DNA from 3 places in the Paenibacillus sp. FSL R7-0652 genome. Region 1 is predicted to be linked to each of the others. Evidence: a T-box and tRNA genes for the amino acid it is inferred to sense, from the RefSeq annotation. Region 1 holds a T-box; the other regions hold tRNA genes.
The links. A T-box is a leader RNA that pairs with one kind of tRNA and senses whether it is charged. The one in region 1 lies ahead of tyrS (tyrosine--tRNA ligase), so its partner is inferred to be a tRNA-Tyr.
Positions count from the first base shown of each region.

Region 2: it has a tRNA-Tyr gene. The T-box ahead of tyrS (tyrosine--tRNA ligase) is inferred to sense a tRNA for this amino acid. The anticodon was not compared.
Region 3: it has a tRNA-Tyr gene. The T-box ahead of tyrS (tyrosine--tRNA ligase) is inferred to sense a tRNA for this amino acid. The anticodon was not compared.

Region 1 covers NZ_CP152001.1:3,818,575-3,828,580, forward strand. The annotation lists gene MKY97_RS16910 (ABC transporter ATP-binding protein) at 1-430, opposite strand, end outside; gene MKY97_RS16915 (ABC transporter substrate-binding protein) at 502-1,509, opposite strand; gene MKY97_RS16920 (carboxypeptidase M32) at 1,643-3,157, opposite strand; gene MKY97_RS16925 (carbonic anhydrase) at 3,382-3,957, shown strand; gene MKY97_RS16930 (PadR family transcriptional regulator) at 4,131-4,697, shown strand; gene MKY97_RS16935 (hypothetical protein) at 4,797-5,297, shown strand; gene MKY97_RS16940 (YxcD family protein) at 5,303-5,584, shown strand; gene tyrS (tyrosine--tRNA ligase) at 5,816-7,075, opposite strand; T-box leader at 7,196-7,439, opposite strand; gene MKY97_RS16950 (DUF4375 domain-containing protein) at 7,529-7,978, opposite strand; gene MKY97_RS16955 (Imm63 family immunity protein) at 7,975-8,427, opposite strand; gene MKY97_RS16960 (YdiU family protein) at 8,677-10,006, opposite strand, start outside.
Region 2 covers NZ_CP152001.1:345,396-355,401, reverse strand. The annotation lists gene iolG (inositol 2-dehydrogenase) at 1-221, opposite strand, end outside; gene MKY97_RS01650 (CoA-acylating methylmalonate-semialdehyde dehydrogenase) at 314-1,789, opposite strand; gene iolC (5-dehydro-2-deoxygluconokinase) at 1,865-2,875, opposite strand; gene iolE (myo-inosose-2 dehydratase) at 3,023-3,922, opposite strand; gene iolD (3D-(3,5/4)-trihydroxycyclohexane-1,2-dione acylhydrolase (decyclizing)) at 4,017-5,882, opposite strand; tRNA gene MKY97_RS01630 (tRNA-Gly) at 6,393-6,463, opposite strand; tRNA gene MKY97_RS01625 (tRNA-Pro) at 6,477-6,550, opposite strand; tRNA gene MKY97_RS01620 (tRNA-Leu) at 6,558-6,636, opposite strand; tRNA gene MKY97_RS01615 (tRNA-Arg) at 6,658-6,734, opposite strand; tRNA gene MKY97_RS01610 (tRNA-Gly) at 6,741-6,815, opposite strand; tRNA gene MKY97_RS01605 (tRNA-Leu) at 6,827-6,907, opposite strand; tRNA gene MKY97_RS01600 (tRNA-Lys) at 6,920-6,992, opposite strand; tRNA gene MKY97_RS01595 (tRNA-Tyr) at 7,005-7,090, opposite strand; tRNA gene MKY97_RS01590 (tRNA-Thr) at 7,097-7,172, opposite strand; tRNA gene MKY97_RS01585 (tRNA-Phe) at 7,193-7,268, opposite strand; tRNA gene MKY97_RS01580 (tRNA-Asp) at 7,318-7,395, opposite strand; tRNA gene MKY97_RS01575 (tRNA-Met) at 7,424-7,497, opposite strand; tRNA gene MKY97_RS01570 (tRNA-Val) at 7,515-7,590, opposite strand; tRNA gene MKY97_RS01565 (tRNA-Glu) at 7,597-7,668, opposite strand; tRNA gene MKY97_RS01560 (tRNA-Asn) at 7,673-7,748, opposite strand; tRNA gene MKY97_RS01555 (tRNA-Ala) at 7,750-7,825, opposite strand; tRNA gene MKY97_RS01550 (tRNA-Ile) at 7,842-7,915, opposite strand; rRNA gene rrf (5S ribosomal RNA) at 7,951-8,067, opposite strand; rRNA gene MKY97_RS01540 (23S ribosomal RNA) at 8,218-10,006, opposite strand, start outside.
Region 3 covers NZ_CP152001.1:5,485,096-5,495,101, reverse strand. The annotation lists rRNA gene MKY97_RS24190 (16S ribosomal RNA) at 236-1,790, shown strand; rRNA gene MKY97_RS24185 (23S ribosomal RNA) at 2,209-5,133, shown strand; tRNA gene MKY97_RS24180 (tRNA-Asn) at 5,203-5,278, shown strand; tRNA gene MKY97_RS24175 (tRNA-Ser) at 5,280-5,371, shown strand; tRNA gene MKY97_RS24170 (tRNA-Glu) at 5,387-5,458, shown strand; tRNA gene MKY97_RS24165 (tRNA-Val) at 5,561-5,636, shown strand; tRNA gene MKY97_RS24160 (tRNA-Met) at 5,654-5,727, shown strand; tRNA gene MKY97_RS24155 (tRNA-Asp) at 5,755-5,832, shown strand; tRNA gene MKY97_RS24150 (tRNA-Phe) at 5,929-6,001, shown strand; tRNA gene MKY97_RS24145 (tRNA-Thr) at 6,023-6,098, shown strand; tRNA gene MKY97_RS24140 (tRNA-Tyr) at 6,108-6,193, shown strand; tRNA gene MKY97_RS24135 (tRNA-Trp) at 6,200-6,273, shown strand; tRNA gene MKY97_RS24130 (tRNA-His) at 6,303-6,375, shown strand; tRNA gene MKY97_RS24125 (tRNA-Gln) at 6,390-6,464, shown strand; tRNA gene MKY97_RS24120 (tRNA-Gly) at 6,469-6,543, shown strand; tRNA gene MKY97_RS24115 (tRNA-Cys) at 6,550-6,623, shown strand; tRNA gene MKY97_RS24110 (tRNA-Leu) at 6,657-6,735, shown strand; gene lanKC (class III lanthionine synthetase LanKC) at 7,277-9,892, shown strand; gene MKY97_RS24100 (class III lanthipeptide) at 9,924-10,006, shown strand, end outside.

The DNA.
Region 1 (10,006 bases):
GCATGCCCCCGGACAGTTCGGACGGATACTGTTCTTCCGTCCCGCCAAGACCCATACTGACGAGAAGTTCGCGCGTACGTTCCCTGCTCTGTGCATCCAGATTTCCTGTCAGCTCAAGCCCGATAAGGGCATTATCCAGAATGGTCCGCCAAGGGAACAAATAGTCCTGCTGCAGCATATAGCCAATCCGGGCAGAGGGCCCCCGAACTCGCTTGCCTTCGACTTCGACATTTCCCCGCGTGGGCTTCAGCAGGCCGGCAATGATAGATAATAGTGTTGTTTTACCGCACCCGCTCGGTCCCACCAGACTCACGAATTCTCCCTGGCCAATCTCCAGACTTAAATCCTCAATGACGAGTGATGCTTCACGTTCACTGACATAGACTTGAGAGATATTCTCCAGTCGGATCACATTCCCGGAATCAGGCATTACTGCTCACTTCCTTCCCTGATATCCTTATTTCGCTCTCACTTTAAATTAACTCTTCTTACTTCCATCCCTCAGGGAGCCAGTGATTTCGCCTGTTCAGCAAACGACGAATTCACAATCGTATTCCGTTCCACCCGTTTTTTCAGTTCTCCGGCAGCACTCATGACATCCAGCAGATTGTTCCATTCCTGCTCATCAATGATCGGATCTGCTGCATACGTACCCTGTTCCTTATAGCGACTTACGCTGCTGGTCAGAATAGCGGGGTCAATATCTTTGAAAAATGGCGTGATCACCTGCGCAATTTCCTCCGCTGTATGGGAATCCACCCAAAGCTGAGCTTTGTGCAGTGCATTCGTGAATTTTTGTACAAGTTCTTTGTTTTCGTTCAGATAACTTTGTTTGATCATAAAAACGGTATAAGGCAGGTGCCCGCTCTCCGTTCCGAACGAAGCCACCACTTTCCCCCGGCCTTCCTGTTCAAAAATGGAAGCCTGAGGTTCAAACAGCTGTACATAATCCCCTGTGCCAGAAGCGAAGGCAGACGCAATATTCGCAAAATCCACATTCTGAATCAGTTCCAGATCACTCGACGGGTTAATGCCATGTTTATTCAGGACAAACTCCCCGGCCATTTGAGGCATCCCGCCCTTACGCTGTCCAAGGAAAATACTTCCCCTCAGCTGCTCCCAATCAAAGCTCTTCTGGGCATCACGCGAGAACAAAAACGTTCCGTCCGTCTGTGTGAGCTGAGCAAAGTTAATGACCGGGTCCTCAGCCCCCTGTTGGTAGACATAGATCGACGTCTCAGCACCAACCAGCGCGATATCCACCGAACCCGCGAGTAAAGCCGCCATCGTTTTATCCCCGCCAGCCGTTGTTTGGATATCTACTTCCAGCCCTTCTTCTTCAAAAAAACCTAGAGCCGCGGCTGCATATTCCGGTGCATAAAATACAGATCGAGTCACTTCACCAATTGTAATCTTGGCTTCGTTCTCTTCTTTATTGCAGCTCATCAGCGCCACAATGAAAATCAAGAGAATCACAATGCCCCGGACAAACCATGGCGTATATTTCATTCGCTTTCCCTCCTTATACTGGTTTAGCAGCTTCTCTCTACTATGAATATGCCGAGGCCCGGCAAAAGGTTAAGAACCTGCACACAAAAAAAGGCCAACCAGAAGTTTCTGGCTGACCTCCATGCGGACCCAATTATAAATTATAAATTTTAGCATACTTGGCTTCCAAATAGTCAGCCAGATAATCCGGATTCAGTTCTTCACCTGTCACCGCAGCGATTAACTCCGAAGGAGTGCGGCTCTTGCCGTAACGATAGATTTTGTCTGTAAGCCATTCCTTGATTGGAATCAGATTACCTTGGGCAATCAGATGATCCAACTCGGGCATTTCCTTACGCAGGGTATGCATGATCTGTGCAGCATACATGTTGCCCAAAGAGTAGGAAGCAAAATAACCGAAATCCCCGCCGGACCAGTGTACATCCTGCAGCACACCCTCCCCATTATTCGTCGGCATAATCCCCAGGTATTCCTTGTATTTGGTATTCCATGTTTCAGGCAGATCTTTCACCTCAAGCCCTTCATTAAACAGCATTTTCTCAATCTCATAACGGATAATAATGTGCAGGTTGTAGGTCAGTTCATCCGCTTCAATCCGAATCAGAGAGCTCTCCACCCGGTTAATTGCCCGGTAGAAATCTTCCAGACTCACTTCGCTAAGCTGCGGGAAATGCTGCTGCAGGTCTTGATAATAACGTGTCCAGAACGGCAGGCTGCGTCCAATCATATTTTCCCAAAGACGAGACTGAGACTCGTGAATGCCCATCGATGTGCCTTCGGCAAGCAGTGTGCCGGCCAGACTTTCGTCGATATTTTGTTCATATAGAGCATGTCCGCCTTCGTGAAGCGAGCTGAAGATTGCACTTGTCACATCATCCTGCAGATAATTAGTCGTAATACGCACATCACCTGGATTAAGTCCTGTTGCGAACGGGTGCACACTTTCATCAAGACGGCCGGCTTCGAAGTCGTAGCCCATCTGTTCCAGGATGAACAGACTGAATTTCTTCTGCTGATCGGCATCAAAAATCTGATGAAGGAAATCCGTTTTGGGTTTGTTCGACGCCGCATTGATCTTCTCCTGCAGCGGGACAAGGCGTGCTTTAAGCCGGGCGAATACAGCATCTACGTTGTCCACAGTCAATCCGGGTTCATACATGTCCAGCAGAGTATCATACCTTGTATCCTTGACACCCCAATAATCGATAAACTCCTGTTTGAGCTTCACGATCTCGGTCAGATACGGCGCAAAGCCATCGTAATCACTGTTATGTTTGGCATCTTCCCACGCCGTTTCCGATTTAGCAGTAAGTACCGTATAAGCCTGAACTTTTTCCGGTGGAACCGACTGACTGCGATCGTACTCCTTTTTACATTCGTCTACCAGACGGCGGTCGGTAGCTTCAAGCTGCTCCAGTACATCCGGCTGGGTCAATGTATCCAGATAATTTTTCATCTCAGCGGAGGTTTGCAGTTTGAAAGCTTCTGTAGAGAGCATTCCCAGGGTTTCTGAACGAGTTGGAACACCTTTTTTCGGTGCACCTGTACGCAAGTCCCAGTGAAGCAAACCGATCGCTTCGTGATAACTTTTGATTTTACGGGCCAGAATAAGGAAAGACTGCAGCTGCTGCTGTGTTTGTTTGTCCATGGTTACCGTTCACCTCTTCAAAAAAATTTTCTACACCCTATTGATGATACTTTTTGCATTGCGTATAATCAACTTTTGACAGAAGCATACTGCATTATTCTTCTAAAAAACGGATAACGCGGTCTGCTGACCGCGGCATTCTAACTAATCAAGGGCGTGTAGGACAAGCTGCATCTCATGCAAGTGGCCGTGCTCGTCGTATTGGATAACAGGAGGCAATGGACATGAACAACATTCAAGAGATTTTGGCTTACAACAAATCATTTGTCGAGACTAAAGAATACGAGAAGTATACGGCTAGCAAGTTTCCAACGAAAAAGATGGTGATCATCACTTGTATGGATACCCGTCTCGTGGAGATGCTGCCCAAAGCGATGAATCTGAAAAATGGTGATGTAAAAATCATCAAAAACGCAGGCGCGATTATCTCCCAGCCTTTTGGTAGTGTTATGCGTTCTGTGCTGGTTGCTATCTATGAATTGGGCGCAGACGAGGTGCTGGTTGTCGGTCATACAGAGTGCGGTATGGCCTCGCTGCATGCTGAAACGATGATTGGTCACATGGTAGAACGCGGAATTTCCGAAGAAGTCATGTCCACACTGGAGAACTCCGGCATTCGTTTGCAAAAATGGCTGCGCGGGTTTGACAGTGTACAAGAAGGGGTAAAAGGAACTGTGGAAGTCATCAAGAAGCATCCATTACTTCCTCCCAATGTACCTGTTCACGGCATGGTGATCGACTCTGCCACAGGCGAACTTGATCTCGTCGCTGACGGGTATGGACAACAGGCATCTCTCTAATTGGTTTGGAGTGCGGACCTTCATGGTTCGCACTTTTTTTTGTCTAAATTAAGGCAGTTATCCTGTCAGGTTGTCAAACCATACAGTTTCAGTGTACACTTTTATGAAAGCGGTCAACGAAAGTAATATACTTGTTTTCGTAGACCCAGCCCTAATATTAAGGAGACATGTGCATGAACATACTTTCCTACGGATTGCTCGGGCTGCTTACCCGCGAGGAGTCTTCCGGTTATGATCTTATGCTGAAGATTCAGCCGCATTGGCAGGCCAAACACAGCCAGATCTACCCGCTCCTGTCCAAGATGGAAAACGATGAGTTACTCGCCTCCCGCTGGGTACAACAGTCTGACAAACCGGACAAAAAAATGTATGCAGTTACGGACAAAGGTATTCAGAAGTTGCTGGAGTGGATGATTACTCCTGTCACTGCACCCGTTACGCGTGATGAATTCAATCTTCGCATTCTCTGTGTAGGGATCGCTGAAGATGGCAGCATGAGACGTATTCTGAACGAACGTAAAAGTTGGTTTATGGAACGTATACGCTATTTCGAAGACTTGAAATCACGTATACCTCAGGACAATCTTCGTGTCGGCAGTCGTGAATTCGGAAGCTACATTCTAGTGCAGAAAGGGTTAATGAACGCCCAAACAGGTCTGGAATGGTGTAATTGGGTGACCCAGCTGTTGGATGGTCAGGCGGCGATTCAGGATCCGAGTCCAAGTATTTCAGAAATTTAATTTAAATTTTGAAACGTCACAGCAGGTTGACCGTATTACTTGAGTAAGGCCCATTTTGGGGAATCAAACAAATTTAATCAGGGGGTTACGATCTATACAATGAAGAAAAAATTTGGAATTAAACATCTGATGATGGTTTTCATGGCATTCACATTGCTCTTTGCAGCGGTTGGCGTTACGAATCCGGACAGTGCTGATGCAAGACGGGGCGGCGGCGGTTTCAAATCTGGAACGAAGAGTTATACCAACACTCCTAAGAAATCAGACAGCAATGTAAGTCAGTCCAATTCACGTAACAATTCCAATACTGGCGCAGCTGCCAATAACCGTGGCGGATTCTTCGGCGGCGGTGGTGGATTCATGAAAGGTATGATGCTGGGTGGTCTGGCTGGTATGCTGTTCGGCGGACTGTTTGGCGGTATGGGAGCACTGGGTAACATTCTCGGTTTGCTCGTAAACGTGGCAGCAATTATGCTGATTGTTATGCTGGCTATGGCATTGTTCAGAGCAATCACGAATCGCCGCAAACCTGCAGCGGATGGTCGTTATGACCGCCGTGATGATCGTGACGATGATCGTAACAGAAACGGACGGTACTAAGATTTATGGTTCTGAGTATGGATGAAATTGTGAATGCCATCTGCATTCACATGGCAGAGCGTAAAGGTGTACGTCCTACAGATGTTAATGTAGAGCTGAGCTGGGAAGAAGATACCGGTTATTCCGCAGAAGTCTGGATTCAGGGCCGCAGCCAGTTCCTGGTGGAATCCAATATGATCGAAGCGATTCTTCGCTACCTGCACAGTGAATACAATATCCGCGCATATCGTGAAGATGTAACTTTGGATCTGGATGAAGAGATCACAGCCATCGTTAATCAGCATTAAAATACAGTATTAAAACATATAAAAATGGCCTCCTTTGTTAATCAGCAAAGGAGGCCATTTTTATATGATATACATCGCTGCTGGCTTTGCATATACACTGTGTATAGCAAAGCCAGCAGCACTGTCAACAGTAATTGTATAATCGTATATTACCGTTCTCTATGGTAATGTATGGCAAACTGTTACGTCATCACCGTTGTCTGCGGCAGCAGCATATTGTACCCTGGCGGTTTATTTCAATTTAACCAGGCTGTAGTTCTTTTTACCTTTGCGGATAATGATGAATTTGCCGCCAATGGCGTGCTCAGCCGACACCGTAAATTCAAGCTCCGTGATCTTTTCACCATTCATAGAGATTGCTCCTTTGGTAACATCCTCACGGGCTTGACGTTTGGAAGGCTCCAGGCCAAGATCCACCAGCCAGTCAACAATATTTTTAGCTTCGCCGTCTGTTTCGAATGTTGGCATTTCCTTGAAGCCCTGCTCAATCTCATCTGCCGTAAGTGAACGGATGTCTCCGCTGAACAATGCTGCGGTAATCCGCTTCGCCTGCTCCAGCATCTCTTCACCATGAACAAATTTGGTCATTTCCTCGGCCAGTGCTTTCTGCGCTTCACGTTTATGCGGCTCTGTCTCCACCTTCGCAGCCAAAGCTTCAATTTCCTCTTTGCTCAGGAAGGTAAAGTATTTCAAGTATTTAATGACATCCCGGTCATCGGTGTTTGCCCAAAACTGGTAGAATTCAAATGGTGTCGTTTTGTTTGGATCAAGCCATATTGCACCGCCAGCTGTTTTACCAAACTTCGTACCGTCAGACTTCAGCATCAGCGGAATCGTCAATCCGTAAGCTTTCGCCTCGGCTCCTTCTTTTTTGCGAATCAGATCCAGACCGCTTGTAATGTTGCCCCACTGGTCAGAACCGCCAATCTGCAGCTGCACATCCTCGTTTTGGAACAGGTGCAGGTAATCCAGAGATTGCAGAATCTGATAGGAAAATTCGGTGAATGAAATTCCGCCTTCAAGACGGCTTGCTACAACATCTTTGGCCAGCATCGTATTCAGGTTGAAGTTTTTCCCGTAATCACGCAGGAACTCGATCACATTAATTTTATGTGTCCAGTCGTAGTTATTCACCATACGAACCTGATTGTCCCCTTCGGTTACAAACAGCTTTTTCATTTGTGCAGTCAGCGCATCCACATTGGCCTGTACCTGTTCCAGTGTCTGGAGAGAACGCTCGGACTGACGACCGCTCGGATCACCGATCGTACCTGTTGCACCGCCAATAAGGATCACCGGACGGTGACCGGCCAGCTGGAAACGTTTCAGCATCATAAACGGAATCAAGTGTCCGATATGCATACTGTCCCCTGTAGGGTCTACGCCGCAGTACAGAGAAATGGCTTTTGTCTCCGTCAGTTCACGCAGTCCTTCCGCATCTGTTTGCTGATTAATGGCATCGCGCCACTGCAGTTCTTCAATAATGTTCATTCCATTCATTACAATAACCCCTTTTCTATGATAAAAATTGAGTCATGACCTACGTTCGCTTTGAATTACAATACCGCTGGTTTTTGGGACACAAAAAAATCGCCGCCTTGTCTTAACAGACAAAGGGACGATTAGAATAACCGTGGTACCACCCAATTTGTATGGACAACTCTTTCTGAACGCTTATACAGTCCAGTACAAGTGCTCCATACCACTCTCAGCAAGTTATCGTTTGCCCTTCCGCTTGGCATTACCCAAGTACTCCAGAGTGTAATTCGCAGCCCTTGTATGTATCAGGTTCCATCCACCCCTGACTTTCTGTAACAGGGACAAAGCCGCTACTGCGCTCTATCAACGTATTTCATGTATTTAATTATAGCCAGTATAGCGGAACGTTATAGGCATTGCAAGCGCAAGTATTGCAGTAAAAATGTTTCTGTACCAGAGATTCGTTCATTTGGGATCAATAGGAAGCTGTTCGCGATAATAAGCGTAAGCCTTCTCCGCAACCTGATCCTCGTTGTTCCAGAGCTGCTGATCCAACTCGTCCAGACGCTCTTCTTGAGCTGCCTCTAGATATCGCGGAATGTCCCAAAGTGCAGTCAGCCTGTCATCATCAGCGAGATGCGCAATACAGGCATACTGCTCCTTGATATTATCCAGCACCTGCTTGGCGCCAATAGCTTGAAGTGCGCCGCAGGCCGTTGTATACACCCTTTCTCCCCAGTTGCAAAAAAATTGTATAAAACCGCCATTATAAACATCCGCTTCGAACAGCCACAATGCGGCAATCTCTTGCTCAGTTCGGGAAAGTGCATCCCATCCTTGTTCAGAGGTGTTCTTTTTCTCCACAAACGTTAATGCGTAATCATACCATATATCTTGAATATCCCGTTTTCTCATCGCTCCAGTTTCCCTTTCTTGGGTTGATAACTCTCCAGTTCCTTTCGCTTCCCCTTTTGATGCCAGGTTAAATATGGATCTCCAATCATTACAAAGGCTGTCTGTATGTTCTCATTCATCTCCTGTTTCACTTCTTCACTTGAATAATCAAGATGAGTATGCATGTTATCCACACCATACTTGTTAAGCATTTCGACATGCACCGCTGTGAAAATCATATCTTCCAGCAGCCAGTACAGCACCTCTTCCTTCTGATTCAGTTTTTTAGTCAGGAAAGGTACACCGCGTTCATAGATCGTTACGATGTAATGCTCTTCTTCGATCTCAACATAAGGTACGCCCTCCCATTTGAATGACTCATCTAATCGGTTTACATAATGCTGCATCTGTTCTTTGGAAAAAGAAGTTCGTGATAGGAGTTCAAGAAGCTCCTTGACTAATTCCTGCATACTTATTTTTTGGACGATGAGGTCCGCCTTCTTTCTATGAAAATATTGTGTAAAATAATAAATAGTGAACTCTTTCTTTCCTACTTCCTTCTTTCATCTTCATCTGTGTTCACGCCTCTACGCCTGCCTGCCATGCTTTTTTTGCGCTCCTTACAGTTTCATGGCAGCTCCCATACTTTCATTGCCAGCTTAATAAAAAAGCTGCCACCTGGCAGCTCGTTTATCTCTTTCCATACATATCCACAGGAGTCAAGTCCCGCAGAACGTCTTATACGAGGGATCACATGACACGGGTAGGGCCGCGTACGCTTCCTGTTCAGGTGTATACGCATAGGGGGATTGAAGAACAGCCAATAAAGGTTGAATCAGACTGTAGTCTCCATCCGCTTCTGCCCGTTTCAGCACTTCTTCTACCTTATCATTTCGCGGAATAACCGCTGGATTATTTTGTTTCATCTGCTGCATGACTTCATCGCCGGATTCGGGCTGTCTGCCTAATCTGGCCTGCCAACGCGAGTGCCACTCCCTAAAATCGGACTGGTCGTTAAGAGTGGACGTTTCCAGTTTGTTCAGTGTCAGACTTACAAATGTATTCGTGTAATCTGCACGATGCTTTTCCATCAGGTCTAACAGATCCTTAATCAGCATTTCATCTTCGGATTCTTCCGTAAATAGTCCCAATTTCGCCCGCATTCCCGTTAACCAGTGATAATGATACAGCTCCGAGAACTGCGCAATGGCATCTTGAGCTATTTGGACAGCCTGCTCCTCATCCTCATGAAGAAGCGGCAGCAGTGTTTCGGCGAAACGCGCCAGATTCCAACCTGCAATATACGGTTGATTTCCGTATGCATAACGGCCCTCTCTGTCAATTGAACTAAACACGGTGGCTGGATGATATGTGTCCATAAAGGCACACGGTCCATAATCAATCGTTTCCCCGCTAATCGCCATATTATCCGTATTCATGACCCCGTGAATAAAACCTACCCGCTGCCATTTCGCAACTAATGCTGCCTGTCGTTGGATCACTTCCTGCAGCAGGGTCAAATAACGCTGTTCGTTATCCTCCACCTGCGGAAAATGACGATGCAGTGTATAGTCTGCTAACGCACGTAAATCCGCAATCGACCCCCAGCGGGCCGCATATTGAAAAGTAGCCACTCGGATATGACTGGACGCCACTCGTGTAAGAACAGCCCCTGGGCGTGCTGTTTCGCGATAGATGTTCTCCCCTGTAGAAACAACAGCCAAACTTCGTGTCGTGGGAATACCGAGACCATGCATCGCTTCGCTAATGATATACTCCCGCAGCATGGGTCCAACGGCAGCACGACCATCCCCTCCCCGCGAGTAAGGTGTCCGACCGGAGCCTTTTAACTGAATATCCACTCGCTGTCCTTGTGGCGTAATTTGTTCACCCAGCAGCAGGGCACGTCCATCACCAAGCATATTAAAATTGCCGAATTGATGACCTGCATAAGCTTGAGCAAGGGGGCTCGCTCCATCCGGCAGGCTGTTTCCGGCAAAAATAGCTGCGCCTTCGGGACTATGCAGTACATCAGCATTCAACCCGAGG
Region 2 (10,006 bases), 3.2 Mb from region 1:
ATTAATATGGCATCAATATCTGGCATGGCAATCAATTCACTGCTGTCTTTGGTAACAACAGAGATACCACGTTCGGAAGCCCAAGCCTCCAGTTCGGGTCCTGCAAATAAATCACTGATCGCTGCAATCTCGGCATGCGGGTTGCGCAGCAGGTTGTCTGCGTGGATTTTGCCGATACGTCCAGCACCGATGATGCCAATTCTTACTTTGTCCTTGCCCATTCCGTTATCCTCCCTATTTGCATCCCTAAGGTGTCTGGGAGCTGAGCATTCACTCAGCCCCCTTTTGTGCATATGCGCTGTGCTTTAGACGATTACCAGCGAGTGGTTACCATTTTCTTGCGAGTGTAAAACTCAACACCATCGGTGCCATTAGCATGCAGATCCCCATAGAAAGATTTCTTCCAACCGGAGAATGGGAAGAAGGCCATCGGTGCAGGGACGCCCAGGTTCACTCCGAGCATGCCTGCATCAATCGTTTCACGGAACTGACGCATATTCGCACCGCTGCGCGTGAACAGACATGCTCCGTTTGCAAAGTCCGAGCGATTCGCGAGTTCTACTGCTTCTTCCAACGTTTCAACTCTTGCTACGGATAGTACTGGAGCAAAGATTTCATCTTTCCAGATTTTCATCGTGCTGTCTACATGGTCAAATACGGTTGGCCCTACAAAATAACCGGAGCCGTCTGCCGCCTGATCCTTGCGCCCATCACGAATCAATGCTGCGCCTTCCTGTTCACCCGATTCAATGTATCCCAGCGTACGCTCTTTGTGAGGACCACGGATAACCGGACCCAGGAATACGCCTTCGTCCATGCCGTTACCGATGTTGATCCGGTCAGCTGCTTCCACCAGCTTTTGCACCAGAGCATCGGCCACATCGCCAACAGCAACAACTACAGAACAAGCCATGCAGCGTTCGCCAGCTGATCCAAAGGCCGCACTTGTGATCTCTTTCACGGTCAGATCAAGGTCAGCATCCGGCATAACGATGGAGTGATTTTTCGCGCCAGCCAGTGCCTGAACACGTTTACCGTGTGCGGAAGCTGTTTTGTAGATATATTCTGCAACAGGCTGTGAGCCAACAAAGGAAATGGCAGCTACTTCTTTGTGTTCCAGCAGTCCGTTTACAACGTCATGTGCACCATGAACGATGTTAAGCACGCCGTCAGGCAGCCCTGCTTCTTTGAAAAGTTCTGCCAAACGTCCGGCCAGGAGCGGAGTACGCTCGGACGGCTTCAGAACAAATGTGTTACCGCAAGCAATCGCCAGCGGGAACATCCAGCAAGGCACCATCATCGGGAAGTTGAACGGCGTGATTCCTCCGATGACCCCGATTGGGTAACGGTACATGCCTGATTCCAGTCCTGTAGCGATGTCAGGCAGCTGTTTGCCCATCATGAGGTTCGGGGCACCTGCCGCGAACTCAACGCACTCAATACCGCGTAATACTTCGCCATAAGCTTCCGCATAACTTTTGCCATTTTCCAATGTAACCAGTTTGGCCAGCTCTTCCCAGTGCTCTACCAGCAGCTGCTGATAACGGAATAGAATGCGGGCACGGCGAGGAACCGGTGTGGTGCTCCATGATTTGAATGCTGCCCGTGCAGCCTGCACTGCCTGATCGACATCGGCTTGTTCAGACAGCGGCACGTAGGCAATAATCTCTTCTGTTGCCGGATTAACGACTGCTTCAGTTCGTGTTGTCGTCGGGGTTACCCAAGTACCCCCGATCCAGTTCTGTACATTCGTCACTGCTGCAGATGCTTCTGAAGTTCCTTTTCCCATGTGTGCTGTCTCCCCTCGTTTATGTGCATCACTTGCTTGTAGAATGCTGTATTTTATAATTGACTGTGCAGTTCATTAAGATGGAATAATTTCGCCCCGGTCACAGCGTTCGATATAATCATTTACCTGCTCTACGGTTGGCATCGCGTCAGAACAGCTGTGGCTGGAGATAACAATACTTGCTGCCGCACTTCCGTAGCTCATACTGCGCTCAATCGTCCAGCCCTGCATTAAGCCGTAGAGGAATCCTGCAGCGTATGAATCGCCTGCACCGAACGTTTTCACAACACGAGCAGGGTAACTGTTAGCCCGATGTGAGAGCCCTTCACGTGTATATGCGATGGAGCCTTCTTTTCCGTGCTTGATGACAACAATGTTGGCTGAAAAATCAAACCATTTTTGTGCTGTCACCTGATCGCTATGATCCGGATTATTTTCAAATGTCTCCATCATGTCGAACTCTTCCCGTGTGCCCAGGATGATATCGCATTTCTCGGCAGCGAGGTTATAATAAACGGCTGTCTCTTCATCCGAAGTCCACGTGTATGGACGGTAGTCCAGATCAAACACGATGACCGTGCCATGTTTTTTCGCGTAGGTCAGGGCTTGAATGACGGCTTCCCGTGATGGACTCTGCGCAAGAGCCGTACCGGAGATCAGCAGCACTTTGGAATCCGCAATCAGCTGCTCCTGTACCTCGCTGGCCTGTAATAACAGGTCTGCTGCATTATCCCGGTACATCAGGATACTGCAATCTGTGGGACTCTTAATTTCGGTAAAAGCAAGTCCGGTTACTGCCCCGGTGTTGTCGGTCACTACATTGGAGGTTTCGATCCCGTTCTTCTCCAGATAGCTTTGGATGAATCTGCCCATCTGGTCACCTGCAATTTTGCCGATGAAAGCCGTTTCCATTCCAAGTCTGGACATGCCGATCGTAATATTGGCCGGAGAACCACCAACGTATTTGGTGAACGTCATTGTCTCTTCCATCGGACGGTTGATCTCATTGGCATTCAAGTCAATGCACAAGCGGCCAATGGCAGTAAAATCCTTTTTCCTCGATGCTGGAAAGGATACATAAGTCATTGTGTTTGAGCCCCTTTCTATGGTGGAATCTCGTTTGATTAGGAGATGATATCTACTCCAATGACATGAATTGATGTTGGATCATTCTTCTTTGCTGCATATAAAATCTATTTTCGCAATTATAGATGCTCGATTGGTTAACTGTCTTCAGCGCTGGTAGAGAGACTCCATGTAGCTCAGGGAACGTTTTGCATACTCATACGGATTATGAATCGCAGGGTCCTGCTCTCCTTCCAGCATCGCCCAGCCGTTATATCCACGAGTGATCAGTTCCTGCAGAATGGGTGCAAAATCAATGCATCCATCTCCTGGTACAGTGAATACCCCCCTGCGAATACAGCCAACAAAGTCTGATTGCTCCGCTCGTGCCTGATCCAGCACATCCGGGCGAATATCCTTCAGATGGATATAGGCAATCCGGTCGTAATGTTTACGCAGTACCTCAAGCGGATCAGCGCCGCCATAGTAGGCGTGGCCTGTATCAAAAAGCAGGTATACTAGAGAAGGATCTGTCAGCTCCATTAAACGATCAATTTCCTCTGGTTGTTCGACAACTGTGCCCCCGTGATGGTGATAAGTGAGCTTAAGTCCGTACTCCTGAGCAATGGCTCCGGCCTGGTTCAGGCCTTCAGCAAGAATATGCCATTCGGCATCGCTGAGTCTAAGCACTTCTTTTTCATGCGGTGTCCGTCTTGGATCAAAGTGAAGTGACCCTCCTACCTCAGCTGTGCTGATCACCTTGCTGCCCATGGACTGAAGGAATTCCGCGTGTCTGCGATAGTCGTCCAGCTCTGCTTGGCGATATTCTGGATCGGAGAAGAGCACTGATTTCCACTGCGAGATCAGATTAATATTTCGCTTGCTCAGCTCCTCACGCAGTGCAGCGGGGTCGGTCGGATATTTGCGTCCCATCTCAGTACCCGTCAATCCCAAACGCTGAATATCGTCCAAAATTTGGGCGCATGTTGTATCATCACCATGTTCTTTTACATCTTCGCCGACCCAATTGATCGGATGAATCCCAAGCTGGAATGGCAGCTTGCTCATGATTCCACGGCTCCTTTTGTTGTTCAGCTTTGTTAGACCTTGTGGATCTTGTTACATAAATATGGAATAAATGCAGGATTATCTGAATAGCAGACTAAACAAGTTTTGCTTTGCCGCGATTTGTTCTCATCGCCTCATGGGCACGAACTACCTTTTCCTCAACAGATACTTCAGGTACGCCGACATTCCACCATGACTCATATCCGCCTGTATTGGTTCCAGGGACGACAGGGATCTCAATCAACGTAGTCACCGTTTCATTTTTGGCATCACGAAGTGCCTGCTCCAGCTGTTCAGCGGTTTCCGCTCGATAAGCTTTCGCTCCCATACTGCGAGCATGAGCCGCAAAATCCATCGGCATATAATCGCCAGTCAAACGTCCGCTCTCTGCATCTCTGTAGCGGAACTCGTTACCAAATCCATCACTGCCGTGTTCACGCTGCAGATTATGAATGCACTGGAAGCCGTTATTGTTAAATAAGAGGACTGTCATCTTCTTCTGTTCCTGCAAACTGGTAACCAGTTCGGAATGCAGCATCAGGTAACTGCCGTCTCCTACCATGGCGTATACTTCGCGATCGGGCTCTGCAAGCGCTGCGCCGAAGGCACCACTAACCTCGTAACCCATACAAGAGAAACCGTACTCCATGTGGTATGTTTTCGGTTCAGCCGAACGCCACAGGCGGTGTAGGTCTCCCGGCAGGCTTCCTGCCGCACATACAATCACCGATGATGGATCAATTGTCTGATTTACTATACCAATGGCTTTCGTCTGTGCCAGCCCGGCTTCATGCTCGGCAGCGTAGAGACGATCCACTTCGGTATTCCATTGATTACGAAGATCAGCAACCTCAGATGAACCATATGCACTGCGGTACTGCTGTGCTTGCAATTCCTTCTGCAATGTTTGTAACCCCTCACGTGCATCTGCCAAGATGGCTTCTCCGCCTAACTTGGCGGCATCCATGCTGTTCAGGTTAATATTAATAAATTTTACTTCAGGGTGTTGAAAAGCGGCATGTGACGCCGTAGTAAAATCAGAGAATCTTGTTCCTACACCAATCACCACATCTGCTTCTTTCGCCAAGCGATTGGCTGCCAGAGATCCGGTAACCCCGATAGCCCCCACATTAAGCCGATGGTCCCAAGATACTGCACTCTTGCCTGCCTGCGTCTCAGCAATCGGAATACCAAAGCTCTCCGCGAACTCGATCAGTTGTGCGGATGCTTCAGAGTACAGTACTCCACCGCCTGCAACGAGCAGCGGCTTTTTGCTGCTGGCAATCTGCTGCACTGCACGTTCAACAGCCGCCGGAACAGGAGGCCGGCGATCCAGGTAATGTACCTTCCGGGCGAAGAATGCCTCCGGATAATCATATGCTTCTGCCTGTACATCCTGAGGCAGTGCCAATGTGACAGCTCCTGTCTCGGCCGGGTCAGTCAGTACACGCATAGCATGTGTGACAGCAACCATGAGCTGTTCCGGACGCACGATGCGATCCCAGTATTTGCTGACCGCTTTGAACGGGTCCGTAGCGGATATCGTATAGTCGCTGCTTACTTCAAGCTGCTGCAGTACCGGGTCCGGCTCACGTGTAGCAAAGTTATCTCCAGGTAAAAGCAGTACCGGAATCCGGTTCACCGTTGCTGTCGCTGCCGCAGTGATCATATTTAATGCACCAGGGCCGATCGACGTTGTGCAGGCATAAATCTGCTTACGATTCTTTTGCTTGGCATAAGCAGCAGCTGTATGCACCATGCCCTGTTCATTTTTTCCCTGTATATAAGTCAGACTTCCAGGACTCCGCTCCAAGGCTTCACCAATCCCGGTTACGTTCCCATGTCCAAATATTCCGATAATGCCTTTAACAAACTTGGTTTCTACCCCATCTACCGAAATATACTGCTGATCCAGGTATCGAAGTAGGGCCTGAGCCATCGTTAATCGAATTGTTGTCATGAATTAATCGTCATCCTTTCCTTTACGGGTTAAGCGCTTAATCTAAGTTAAGTTTAAGCGCCTTACCCCTAAAGGTTAAGCGCTTAATTTATATGGTATTACAGGCTGGGTATTTTCGCAAGCTATTTTTGTAAGCGTTTTATTAAAATTAGTGATTATTAGCGTAAACAAGTTGGAGAATATGGAGTTTTAAACGCTGTTCTCTCTTTGATTGCGAAGACAAGATATAGAGTAATATGAGGAGGATGAGTCAACGGTTCTATTATCTTCTGATATGCTTTCTTCCGTAGAGGTAAAAACACGCTGTTGAACAGGTGACATTCACTCATGGGTATTCATGGACTTAACACGAGGGAGTAGAAGGTATGGCTGAAGGAAAGTACCTGAAGAGTTATAATGAAGACTCCCCTATGCATAGCGGGTACACAATATAGGAATAGGGAATTAGACTTTTTCACGCAAAAAAAGAAAGAGACAGCAGATCCTGTCTCTTTCTTCTTCATTATATTAAGCGGGTGATGGGAATCGAACCCACGCTATTAGCTTGGAAGGCTAAAGTTCTACCATTGAACTACACCCGCATAAACAAAAAAATCGGGATGACACGATTTGAACATGCGACCCCCTGGTCCCAAACCAGGTGCTCTACCAAGCTGAGCTACATCCCGTTAGACATACCGGCGAGAGGACTCGAACCTCCACGGTTTCCCACTCGATTTTGAGTCGAGCGCGTCTGCCATTCCGCCACGCCGGCGTAGATTAGATTAAGTTATAATGGCGCGCCCTGAGAGATTCGAACTCCCGGCCTTTTGATTCGTAGTCAAACGCTCTATCCAGCTGAGCTAAGGGCGCAAATATTGGAGCGGAAGACGGGAATCGAACCCGCGACCCTCGCCTTGGCAAGGCGATGCTCTACCGCTGAGCCACTTCCGCAAAATAAGGGATGCGCGTGGAGGGACTTGAACCCCCACGTCAAAGACGCTAGATCCTAAGTCTAGTGCGTCTGCCAATTCCGCCACACGCGCATATAGTAAAAGTGAGTCATGAAGGATTCGAACCTTCGACACCCTGATTAAAAGTCAGGTGCTCTACCAGCTGAGCTAATGACTCATATAAGAAAACTGGTGGAGGATGATGGATTCGAACCACCGAACCCGTAAGGGAGCAGATTTACAGTCTGATGCGTTTGGCCACTTCGCTAATCCTCCATAAAGTGGTGCCGGCGAGAGGACTTGAACCCCCAACCTACTGATTACAAGTCAGTTGCTCTACCAGTTGAGCTACACCGGCGTATCAAATTGTTGTTTACATGGTGGCTCGGGACGGAATCGAACCGCCGACACGAGGATTTTCAGTCCTCTGCTCTACCGACTGAGCTACCGAGCCATATTAAAACTTACTCCAAGATACATTTCATCCCTGAAGCTTGTAAAGATGGCGGAACCGACGGGATTCGAACCCGCGATCTCCTGCGTGACAGGCAGGCATGTTAGGCCAACTACACCACGGTTCCAGATCACTTTCGGTTAGGAAAGCTGCAATTGCGGGGGCAGGATTTGAACCTGCGGCCTTCGGGTTATGAGCCCGACGAGCTACCGGGCTGCTCCACCCCGCGTCATTAATAAAAATATATGGTGGAGGCTGAGGGGATCGAACCCCCGACCCTCTGCTTGTAAGGCAGATGCTCTCCCAGCTGAGCTAAGCCTCCGTAATATGACCCGTAGGGGATTCGAACCCCTGTTACCTCCGTGAAAGGGAGGTGTCTTAACCCCTTGACCAACGGGCCTTAATGGCTCCCCGAACAGGACTCGAACCTGTGACAACTCGATTAACAGTCGAGTGCTCTACCAACTGAGCTATCAGGGAATGGTGGAGCCAAGCGGGATCGAACCGCTGACCTCCTGCTTGCAAGGCAGGCGCTCTCCCAGCTGAGCTATGGCCCCTCTTATTTAGTTACTATGGGCCTTGGTGGACTCGAACCACCGGCCTCACCCTTATCAGAGGTGCGCTCTAACCAACTGAGCTAAAGGCCCCTATCATTCGAAAAAAAATACCCCAACGGGGTTCCGCTTGGCGGCGTCCTACTCTCCCAGGACCCTGCGGTCCAAGTACCATCGGCGCTAGAGGGCTTAACGGTCGTGTTCGGGATGGGTACGTGTGGAACCCCTCCGCCATCGCCACCAAACGCGATTGGATCGAAGTTGTACTTCTTTCCATTCAGATGAAACTGAAAACCAACCACACCTTAAGGGATGTACCGATTTTCATGTCATTCAGAGTGTTGTTCTCTGAAAACTAGATTCGAAACGAAACTCACGCGACTCAAAACCTGCTATTGGATAAGCCCTCGACCGATTAGTACTGGTCAGCTCCATGCATTGCTGCACTTCCACCCCCAGCCTATCTACCTCGTCGTCTTCAAGGGGTCTTACATACTGGGAAATCTCATCTTGAGGGGGGCTTCACGCTTAGATGCTTTCAGCGCTTATCCCGTCCGTACATAGCTACCCAGCGGTGCTCCTGGCGGAACAACTGGTACACCAGCGGTACGTCCATCCCGGTCCTCTCGTACTAAGGACAGCTCCTCTCAAATTTCCTACGCCCACGACAGATAGGGACCGAACTGTCTCACGACGTTCTGAACCCAGCTCGCGTACCGCTTTAATGGGCGAACAGCCCAACCCTTGGGACCTACTTCAGCCCCAGGATGCGATGAGCCGACATCGAGGTGCCAAACCTCCCCGTCGATGTGGACTCTTGGGGGAGATAAGCCTGTTATCCCCAGGGTAGCTTTTATCCGTTGAGCGATGGCCCTTCCATGCGGTACCACCGGATCACTAAGCCCGACTTTCGTCCCTGCTCGACTTGTAGGTCTCGCAGTCAAGCTCCCTTATGCCTTTGCACTCTTCGAATGATTTCCAACCATTCTGAGGGAACCTTTGGGCGCCTCCGTTACTCTTTAGGAGGCGACCGCCCCAGTCAAACTGCCCACCTGACACTGTCCCCGTACCCGCTAAGGGCACCAGGTTAGAACCTAGATACGATCAGGGTGGTATCCCAACGGTGCCTCCACACAAGCTGGCGCTCATGCTTCAAAGGCTCCCACCTATCCTGTACAGATCGTACCCAAATTCAATATCAAGCTGCAGTAAAGCTCCATGGGGTCTTTCCGTCTTGTCGCGGGTAACCTGCATCTTCACAGGTATTAAAATTTCACCGGATCTCTCGTTGAGACAGCGCCCAAGTCGTTACGCCATTCGTGCGGGTCAGAATTTACCTGACAAGGAATTTCGCTACCTTAGGACCGTTATAGTTACGGCCGCCGTTTACTGGGGCTTCGGTTCACAGCTTCGGATTGCTCCTAACCACTCCCCTTAACCTTCCAGCACCGGGCAGGCGTCAGCCCGTATACTTCGCCTTACGGCTTCGCACAGACCTGTGTTTTTGCTAAACAGTCGCTTGGGCCTTTTCACTGCGGCCCCCTCGTGCTATTCACACTACCGGGGCACCCCTTCTCCCGAAGTTACGGGGTCATTTTGCCGAGTTCCTTAACGAGAGTTCTTCCGCGCGCCTTAGAATTCTCTTCTCGCCTACCTGTGTCGGTTTGCGGTACGGGCACCTTCATCTGGCTAGAGGCTTTTCTTGGCAGTGTGAGATCATGACCTTCGCTACTGTAATTTTCACTCCCCATCACAGCTCAGCCTTATGATGTGCGGATTTGCCTACACATCAGCCTTACTGCTTGGACAGGCATCCATCAGCCTGCGTCACTACCCTACTGCGTCCCCCCATCGCTCGTAACGATTTACGGTGGTACAGGAATTTCGACCTGTTGTCCTTCGACTACGCCTTTCGGCCTCGCCTTAGGTCCCGACTTACCCTGAGCGGACGAGCCTTCCTCAGGAACCCTTAGGCTTTCGGCGGATCAGATTCTCACTGATCTTTTCGTTACTCATACCGGCATTCTCACTTGTATGCTCTCCAGCGCTCCTTACGGTACACCTTCAACGTACATACAACGCTCCCCTACCCCTGATGCAAGCATCAAGCCATAGCTTCGGTGGTGTGTTTAGCCCCGTTACATTTTCGGCGCAGAGTCACTCGACCAGTGAGCTATTACGCAC
Region 3 (10,006 bases), 1.7 Mb from region 1:
GGTAAGACAATGAAGAGGTAAACAAATCATGTTTGATCTTTGAAAACTGAACAACGAGTGAGTTACGATCTTGCTTGCAAGATCGACGCTGAGAAATCGGTATACGTCTTCGGACTGTATGATTTCGAAAGTGAAAATGAGATTTTTAATCTCGTCAGATTCAAAATGAGCTATTCGCTCTTTTCAATACCCCGATGGGTTCCGCAGCGTTTAACCACGCTGACGAAATTCATCTTTATTGGAGAGTTTGATCCTGGCTCAGGACGAACGCTGGCGGCATGCCTAATACATGCAAGTCGAGCGGACTTGAAGAGAAGCTTGCTTCTCGGATGGTTAGCGGCGGACGGGTGAGTAACACGTAGGCAACCTGCCCTCAAGCTTGGGACAACTACCGGAAACGGTAGCTAATACCGAATACTTGTTTTCTTCGCCTGAAGGAAACTGGAAAGACGGAGCAATCTGTCACTTGGGGATGGGCCTGCGGCGCATTAGCTAGTTGGTGAGGTAACGGCTCACCAAGGCGACGATGCGTAGCCGACCTGAGAGGGTGATCGGCCACACTGGGACTGAGACACGGCCCAGACTCCTACGGGAGGCAGCAGTAGGGAATCTTCCGCAATGGGCGAAAGCCTGACGGAGCAATGCCGCGTGAGTGATGAAGGTTTTCGGATCGTAAAGCTCTGTTGCCAGGGAAGAACGCTTGGGAGAGTAACTGCTCTCAAGGTGACGGTACCTGAGAAGAAAGCCCCGGCTAACTACGTGCCAGCAGCCGCGGTAATACGTAGGGGGCAAGCGTTGTCCGGAATTATTGGGCGTAAAGCGCGCGCAGGCGGTCATGTAAGTCTGGTGTTTAATCCCGGGGCTCAACCCCGGATCGCACTGGAAACTGCGTGACTTGAGTGCAGAAGAGGAGAGTGGAATTCCACGTGTAGCGGTGAAATGCGTAGAGATGTGGAGGAACACCAGTGGCGAAGGCGACTCTCTGGGCTGTAACTGACGCTGAGGCGCGAAAGCGTGGGGAGCAAACAGGATTAGATACCCTGGTAGTCCACGCCGTAAACGATGAATGCTAGGTGTTAGGGGTTTCGATACCCTTGGTGCCGAAGTTAACACATTAAGCATTCCGCCTGGGGAGTACGGTCGCAAGACTGAAACTCAAAGGAATTGACGGGGACCCGCACAAGCAGTGGAGTATGTGGTTTAATTCGAAGCAACGCGAAGAACCTTACCAGGTCTTGACATCCAACTAACGAGGCAGAGATGCGTTAGGTGCCCTTCGGGGAAAGTTGAGACAGGTGGTGCATGGTTGTCGTCAGCTCGTGTCGTGAGATGTTGGGTTAAGTCCCGCAACGAGCGCAACCCTTGATCTTAGTTGCCAGCACTTCGGGTGGGCACTCTAAGGTGACTGCCGGTGACAAACCGGAGGAAGGTGGGGATGACGTCAAATCATCATGCCCCTTATGACCTGGGCTACACACGTACTACAATGGCCGGTACAACGGGCAGTGAAGCCGCGAGGTGGAACCAATCCTAAAAAGCCGGTCTCAGTTCGGATTGCAGGCTGCAACTCGCCTGCATGAAGTCGGAATTGCTAGTAATCGCGGATCAGCATGCCGCGGTGAATACGTTCCCGGGTCTTGTACACACCGCCCGTCACACCACGAGAGTTTATAACACCCGAAGTCGGTGGGGTAACCGCAAGGAGCCAGCCGCCGAAGGTGGGATAGATGATTGGGGTGAAGTCGTAACAAGGTAGCCGTATCGGAAGGTGCGGCTGGATCACCTCCTTTCTATGGAGAATCGTCTTCTGCAATGAAGACATTCAAAAAAGTCTTCAGGAAGCATGCTTCCGAAGCGAGCTTTACTTCGTAAAGCTTTCAACTCACTCGTTGCTCAGTTTTGAGAGCTCAAACTCTCAATCATCTCGTTTTTTCGACGGACACCGATGGTGAACGGCCCGAAGAAACCGATTTGTTCTTTGAAAACTAGATATCGAAACGAAACAAACGCGAATTAGAACATTCCTTTTAGGGATGAATGCTGGCTCGGTTCAAGTAACCGAACAACAATCATCCAAGCTGAACTTGTGTCAACAAGTGAAAGTGTTTTATAAGGTAGATTGCTGGAGCGAGTGATCGAAATGGAGCGACTTTTGGCTTTGAACGAAGTTCAAAACAAGGGAAGCGACAGCTCGAACACGAGCGACTTGGTTAAGCTGCTAAGAGCACACGGAGGATGCCTAGGCGCTAGGAGCCGATGAAGGACGTGGCGAACAACGATACTGCCTCGGGGAGCTGTAAGCAAGCTTTGATCCGGGGATGTCCGAATGGGGAAACCCAGCTGGGGTAATATCCAGTTACTCACAACTGAATACATAGGTTGTGCAGAGGCATACCAGGGGAACTGAAACATCTAAGTACCCTGAGGAAGAGAAAACAATAGTGATTCCGTCAGTAGCGGCGAGCGAACGCGGAGAAGCCCAAACCAAAGAGCTTGCTCTTTGGGGTTGTGGGACGTCTCACATGGAGTTACAAAGGAACCGGTTAAGCGAAGAGGTCTGGAAAGGCCCGCCAAAGAAGGTAAAAGCCCTGTAATTGAAAGTCTGTTCCCTCCGAGACGGATCCCGAGTAGTGCGGGGCACGTGAAACCCCGTATGAATCCGGCAGGACCATCTGCCAAGGCTAAATACTTCCTAGCGACCGATAGTGAAGCAGTACCGTGAGGGAAAGGTGAAAAGCACCCCGGAAGGGGAGTGAAATAGAACCTGAAACCGTGTGCTTACAAAAAGTCAGAGCCCGTTTTAGGGGTGATGGCGTGCCTTTTGTAGAATGAACCGGCGAGTTACGTTCCCGTGCAAGGTTAAGGTGAAGAGCCGGAGCCGCAGCGAAAGCGAGTCTGAATAGGGCGAATGAGTACGTGGACGTAGACCCGAAACCGGGTGATCTACCCCTGTCCAGGGTGAAGGTGCGGTAACACGCACTGGAGGCCCGAACCCACGCACGTTGAAAAGTGCGGGGATGAGGTGGGGGTAGCGGAGAAATTCCAATCGAACTCGGAGATAGCTGGTTCTCCCCGAAATAGCTTTAGGGCTAGCCTCGGAAAACAGAGTCGTGGAGGTAGAGCACTGATTGGGTGCGGGGCCCGCAAGGGTTACCAAGCTCAGTCAAACTCCGAATGCCATAGACTTACTTCCGGGAGTCAGACAGTGAGTGCTAAGATCCATTGTCAAAAGGGAAACAGCCCAGACCATCAGCTAAGGTCCCCAAGTGTGTGTTAAGTGGGAAAGGATGTGGAGTTGCACAGACAACCAGGATGTTGGCTTAGAAGCAGCCATCATTGAAAGAGTGCGTAATAGCTCACTGGTCGAGTGACTCTGCGCCGAAAATGTAACGGGGCTAAACACACCACCGAAGCTATGGCTTGATGCTTGCATCAGGGGTAGGGGAGCGTTGTATAAGGGTTGAAGGTGTACCGTAAGGAGCGCTGGACATTATACAAGTGAGAATGCCGGTATGAGTAACGAAAAGATCAGTGAGAATCTGATCCGCCGAAAGCCTAAGGGTTCCTGAGGAAGGCTCGTCCGCTCAGGGTAAGTCGGGACCTAAGGCGAGGCCGAAAGGCGTAGTCGAAGGACAACAGGTCGAAATTCCTGTACCACCGTAAATCGTTACGAGCGATGGGGGGACGCAGTAGGGTAGTGACGCAGGCTGATGGATGCCTGTCCAAGCAGTAAGGCTGATGTGTAGGCAAATCCGCACATCATAAGGCTGAGCTGTGATGGGGAGTGAAAATTACAGTAGCGAAGGTCATGATCTCACACTGCCAAGAAAAGCCTCTAGCCAGATGAAGGTGCCCGTACCGCAAACCGACACAGGTAGGCGAGAAGAGAATTCTAAGGCGCGCGGAAGAACTCTCGTTAAGGAACTCGGCAAAATGACCCCGTAACTTCGGGAGAAGGGGTGCCCCGGTAGTGTGAATAGCACGAGGGGGCCGCAGTGAAAAGGCCCAAGCGACTGTTTAGCAAAAACACAGGTCTGTGCGAAGCCGTAAGGCGAAGTATACGGGCTGACGCCTGCCCGGTGCTGGAAGGTTAAGGGGAGTGGTTAGGAGCAATCCGAAGCTGTGAACCGAAGCCCCAGTAAACGGCGGCCGTAACTATAACGGTCCTAAGGTAGCGAAATTCCTTGTCAGGTAAATTCTGACCCGCACGAATGGCGTAACGACTTGGGCGCTGTCTCAACGAGAGATCCGGTGAAATTTTAATACCTGTGAAGATGCAGGTTACCCGCGACAAGACGGAAAGACCCCATGGAGCTTTACTGCAGCTTGATATTGAATTTGGGTACGATCTGTACAGGATAGGTGGGAGCCTTTGAAGCATGAGCGCCAGCTTGTGTGGAGGCACCGTTGGGATACCACCCTGATCGTATCTAGGTTCTAACCTGGTGCCCTTAGCGGGTACGGGGACAGTGTCAGGTGGGCAGTTTGACTGGGGCGGTCGCCTCCTAAAGAGTAACGGAGGCGCCCAAAGGTTCCCTCAGAATGGTTGGAAATCATTCGAAGAGTGCAAAGGCATAAGGGAGCTTGACTGCGAGACCTACAAGTCGAGCAGGGACGAAAGTCGGGCTTAGTGATCCGGTGGTACCGCATGGAAGGGCCATCGCTCAACGGATAAAAGCTACCCTGGGGATAACAGGCTTATCTCCCCCAAGAGTCCACATCGACGGGGAGGTTTGGCACCTCGATGTCGGCTCATCGCATCCTGGGGCTGAAGTAGGTCCCAAGGGTTGGGCTGTTCGCCCATTAAAGCGGTACGCGAGCTGGGTTCAGAACGTCGTGAGACAGTTCGGTCCCTATCTGTCGTGGGCGTAGGAAATTTGAGAGGAGCTGTCCTTAGTACGAGAGGACCGGGATGGACGTACCGCTGGTGTACCAGTTGTTCCGCCAGGAGCACCGCTGGGTAGCTATGTACGGACGGGATAAGCGCTGAAAGCATCTAAGCGTGAAGCCCCCCTCAAGATGAGATTTCCCAGTATGTAAGACCCCTTGAAGACGACGAGGTAGATAGGCTGGGGGTGGAAGTGCAGCAATGCATGGAGCTGACCAGTACTAATCGGTCGAGGGCTTATCCAATAGCAGGTTTTAAGTCGCGTGAGTTTCGTTTCGAATCTAGTTTTCAGAGAACAACACTCTGAAACATATTCCCTGATAGCTCAGTTGGTAGAGCACTCGACTGTTAATCGAGTTGTCACAGGTTCGAGTCCTGTTCGGGGAGCCATGGAGAGGTGTCCGAGCTGGCCGAAGGAGCACGATTGGAAATCGTGTAGGCGTCACAAGCGTCTCGAGGGTTCGAATCCCTCTCTCTCCGCCACAATCTTTTTAGCAAGGCCCGTTGGTCAAGGGGTTAAGACACCTCCCTTTCACGGAGGTAACAGGGGTTCGAATCCCCTACGGGTCATAGTTATCTTAATAACTAAAGCTTGAGATGAGAGAAGCATCTCATCAAAAAAAGACTTGATTTTAATATCAGGTTTGTGGTAAGATCATAAATGTGTTATTCGGAGGCTTAGCTCAGCTGGGAGAGCATCTGCCTTACAAGCAGAGGGTCGGGGGTTCGATCCCCTCAGCCTCCACCATATAATATTTATAATGACGCGGGGTGGAGCAGCCCGGTAGCTCGTCGGGCTCATAACCCGAAGGCCGCAGGTTCAAATCCTGCCCCCGCAATTTAACTTTCCTAACCGAAAGTGATCTGGAACCGTGGTGTAGTTGGCCTAACATGCCTGCCTGTCACGCAGGAGATCGCGGGTTCGAATCCCGTCGGTTCCGCCATTTAAGATTTAACATGAGGGAAGCTGTTCACTAGATCTGCTGTATGGCACTGATGCCCTAGATAAGGTGTAGCAACTCAAGCTTTAACTTTATTGCGGCTCGGTAGCTCAGTCGGTAGAGCAGAGGACTGAAAATCCTCGTGTCGGCGGTTCGATTCCGTCCCGAGCCACCTTTATAGAAAACTTAATATGCCGGTGTAGCTCAACTGGTAGAGCAACTGACTTGTAATCAGTAGGTTGGGGGTTCAAGTCCTCTCGCCGGCACCATGTAATCCTGGAGGATTAGCGAAGTGGCCAAACGCATCAGACTGTAAATCTGCTCCCGTACGGGTTCGGTGGTTCGAATCCATCATCCTCCACCAGTTTTTAGGGGCATAGTTTAAAGGTAGAACAACGGTCTCCAAAACCGTTGGTGTGGGTTCAATTCCTGCTGCCCCTGCCAATTATAATTTAATGAATGTATTCTATATGGCGATCGTGGCGAAGTGGTTAACGCACCGGTTTGTGGATCCGGCATTCGGGGGTTCAATTCCCCTCGATCGCCCCTTTGTTATCTAATGGGGATTAGCCAAGCGGTAAGGCAACGGACTTTGACTCCGTCATGCATAGGTTCAAATCCTATATCCCCAGCCATTACGCGGACGTGGCTCAGCGGTAGAGCATCGCCTTGCCAAGGCGAGGGTCGCGGGTTCGATTCCCGTCGTCCGCTCCATAATAAGGCGCCATAGCCAAGTGGTAAGGCACAGCTCTGCAAAAGCTTTATCCCCAGTTCGAATCTGGGTGGCGCCTCCAGCATATTTTTAGTATATGCACACAGCAAAATAAGCCGGCGTGGCGGAATGGCAGACGCGCTCGACTCAAAATCGAGTGGGAAACCGTGGAGGTTCGAGTCCTCTCGCCGGTATTAATAAAAGAGTTCATTAGAGATAGTCTCTAATGAACTCTTTTTTATTTGGTTTTAGTACCTGATTCAATTAGGTCGTATGAACATAAAATTGCTATGGGGTTCAGGGTACTATTGTGAAATTTTAAAAGTCTCGACTAGATGATGGAAATGATTTTATTGGAGGTCTGCCCACACTTGAAAATCGAACTGATGAAGTTCTTATAGATGCCTTATACTTGCATTTTTCGGACGAAGCAAGATCGCTATTAGTTGTGAAAGAGAAATAAGTTTTATCAACCATACCTGTTCATTTAAATATTTTATTTAGAAAGATGATGGAAAATATTTAAATAAATAATAATATATTGTATAATATGAAATAAGAACGACACGTTTTAAAATTTGGTTTTTGTTGTCGATAAATCCTTCACCATGAGTGCCTCATTAATTCCTTTCACAACAAGATGTACTTGCTGCTCTTCATCATCTCATGAACTTCGAAGCGCAATTTTAGTTTGGTCCGGATATCTTTGAAGTATCAAAACGGAGGTATACCTTAATGCAAGGTAACATGTTATATCATAAGTATTTGAAACCGATGTCCGAATATTATGGGAAGATGGAGATTAGTGACAAGGCATATACCTATGAACTAGATGAAGTTCCAGATACATATACATTGAAAACAGAAATTGATTCTGTATGGAAGTATTACCACTTCAAAGGGGAAAATATACCAGATCAAGGTTGGAAAATTCACATAACAGCATTATTAGAGGAATGTCAGGATGTTCTAAAGAAGGTTGCACGGATATGCATAGAGATTAATATTGATTTCAAGCATTTAAAGGATAGACAAAGCTTCTTTGAACTGAATTCAAAAAATGCGAATCGCGCTTCTTCCGGTAAGTTTATAACAATCTATCCTAGGAGCAATGAAGTATTCCTTGAATTGTTAGAAACACTTTCCTTAGCTACTCAAGACTTTAAGAAAGGACCTTATATTCTTAGTGATAAGAGATGGAAAACCAGCAATGTATTTTATAGGTATGGAGGATTTAGACGTATACTCAATGAATCCGGTCAACATTGTATCAGGGATAAGAAAGGTAATTTAATTGAGGATCAAAGGACTCCCTTTTATCATGTTCCTGACTTTGTGAAGGATTTCGACGATTATCTCAATTCTATTAATAATTCAGGAGATATGAAGACTGAAAATTTAGCAAGGTATAAGATTGAAGCAGCAATCAGCTATAGTAACGCTGGCGGAGTGTATCTCGCTACTCGAAAAAAGGATGATTTGAAGGTTATTATCAAGGAAGCCAGACCAAATGCTGGTTTAGATGGGGTTGCTCAGGACGCATTAACAAGGAAAAAAAAAGAGTATGATGCTCTGAGCAAGCTTAAAGATGTATCTGGCGTTGTCAATATAATCGATTATTTTAAGGAATGGGAGCATTATTTTTTAGTTGAGGAATTTATTGAAGGACAAGATTTAAGGAAATGGCTTGCGCAAAAATTCCCCTATTTCGGTAATAAGGATGATCTGAGAAACCACGCGAATCACGTTAAGAAGATATTGCTGCAGATATTCGCCATAATAGACGAATTGCATAGTCATGGTGTAGCTATGGGTGATTTGCAACCAGCGAATATAATGCTAGCTGAGGATCTGACCGTTAGTATCATTGATTTTGAAACCGCTGCTCCTGTACATTCTGAAGAAAAGATGAGTATGGGCACACTTGGATTTGTATCTCGGGAGATGAAGGTTAGTGGTGCACGAGATTGGTTTGCTTTAAAAAGGCTCTCAAGGAATTTAGCTCTTCCTGTCTTGACCTCAGAGGATTTAGAAGGATATCTTCAATATAACCATCTCAGTTGGATTAGAGAAAATTATGAAGCTCCCTTTTATAATTTCATTTTAGATATGCAGGATAAATGTGATCAAAGAATCAATGCTTACCAAAAGTATAGCCCTAAAGATATTGATTTGAATGATCGGACAATTGACCTCAACGTAAATTCTATCTTAAGTAAGTTAATATGTGGCGTTCAAGATAACTTAACAAGTGATGAAAGGCTCATTAATGGTGACATCCGACAATTTGAGATGATTGATGGGAAATATAACTTCTTAACTGGAGGAAGCGGCGCGGCCTTTACTCTACATAAAAATAACATCAGCACGATTGAAATAGATAATTGGATAGAAAATTATTTATTAGAGAATGTATCACAAATTGAAGACAATGGATTATTAACAGGGAAAACAGGAACTTGGGCTTTACTTTATGATAAAGGCTGCAAAGAAACGGTATTATATGAATTAAAACTTCTTAGAGACAATATTCATCAATCAAACATTTCTTTACGGTCAGGTCTTTCAGGAATTGGATTGTTCGTGATTAGTTTATATCTTGAAACTGGTAATAGTGAACATTTGCAATTTGCTAAAGAGATAGAAGAATTAATTGAAATTAATAGAGTCAAGGCTGGATCGTTAAAATTTAATGATTGGATGGCAGTGGAGATAGGCGCAATTGATGGATTATCTGGTGTATCTCTGTTCTATTCTGCACTTTATTCAGTTACCTATGATCAGAAATATTTGAATCAGGCGGAGTCATTGATCCAAGAAGATCTGGAAAAAACCCAAAAAGATAATGCGACGGGTGTATTACAAACTTTGGACAAAAGAAATCGCCTATTACCATACCTTTCAGGCGGATCTATTGGAATTGCACTATCTATATGGTACTTAAATCATGTGAGTGGACAAGATCTTTATAGAGAAGAGATGGATGCTATTTTACAATTATCAAAGACAATTTCCACAATCAGTGGAGGCCTATTTGATGGAGCAGGCAGCTTCCTATTACTTCCTCCCATGGTGAAGTGCGTTGAGCAGCGCAAGAAAATGATCAGCGAAATTCTAAATTTACTTAATATATTCTTAATTGAGAAGAATGGATATTATGTATACCCAGGACAATTTTCGTATAGATTAGCCGATGATATTTATACAGGAAGCTCAGGTATAATATTAGCACTAATGGGGATTGTCAAAGAAAACCCCGTTTACTGGATGCCTTTGGTAAATTCAGATGAATTTCTGGAAAGAACAAAATTCAACAACATGGGGATTCCGCTGAACATGATTGCAGAATGAATGCCTTAAATTCGAAATAGGAGGTGAGAGGATGAATGAAGTCTTGGAACTGCAAAAATTAGCACATGAAGCAGATGGTAAAGGTGATACGGTAGAAGCAATGATCACAACAAC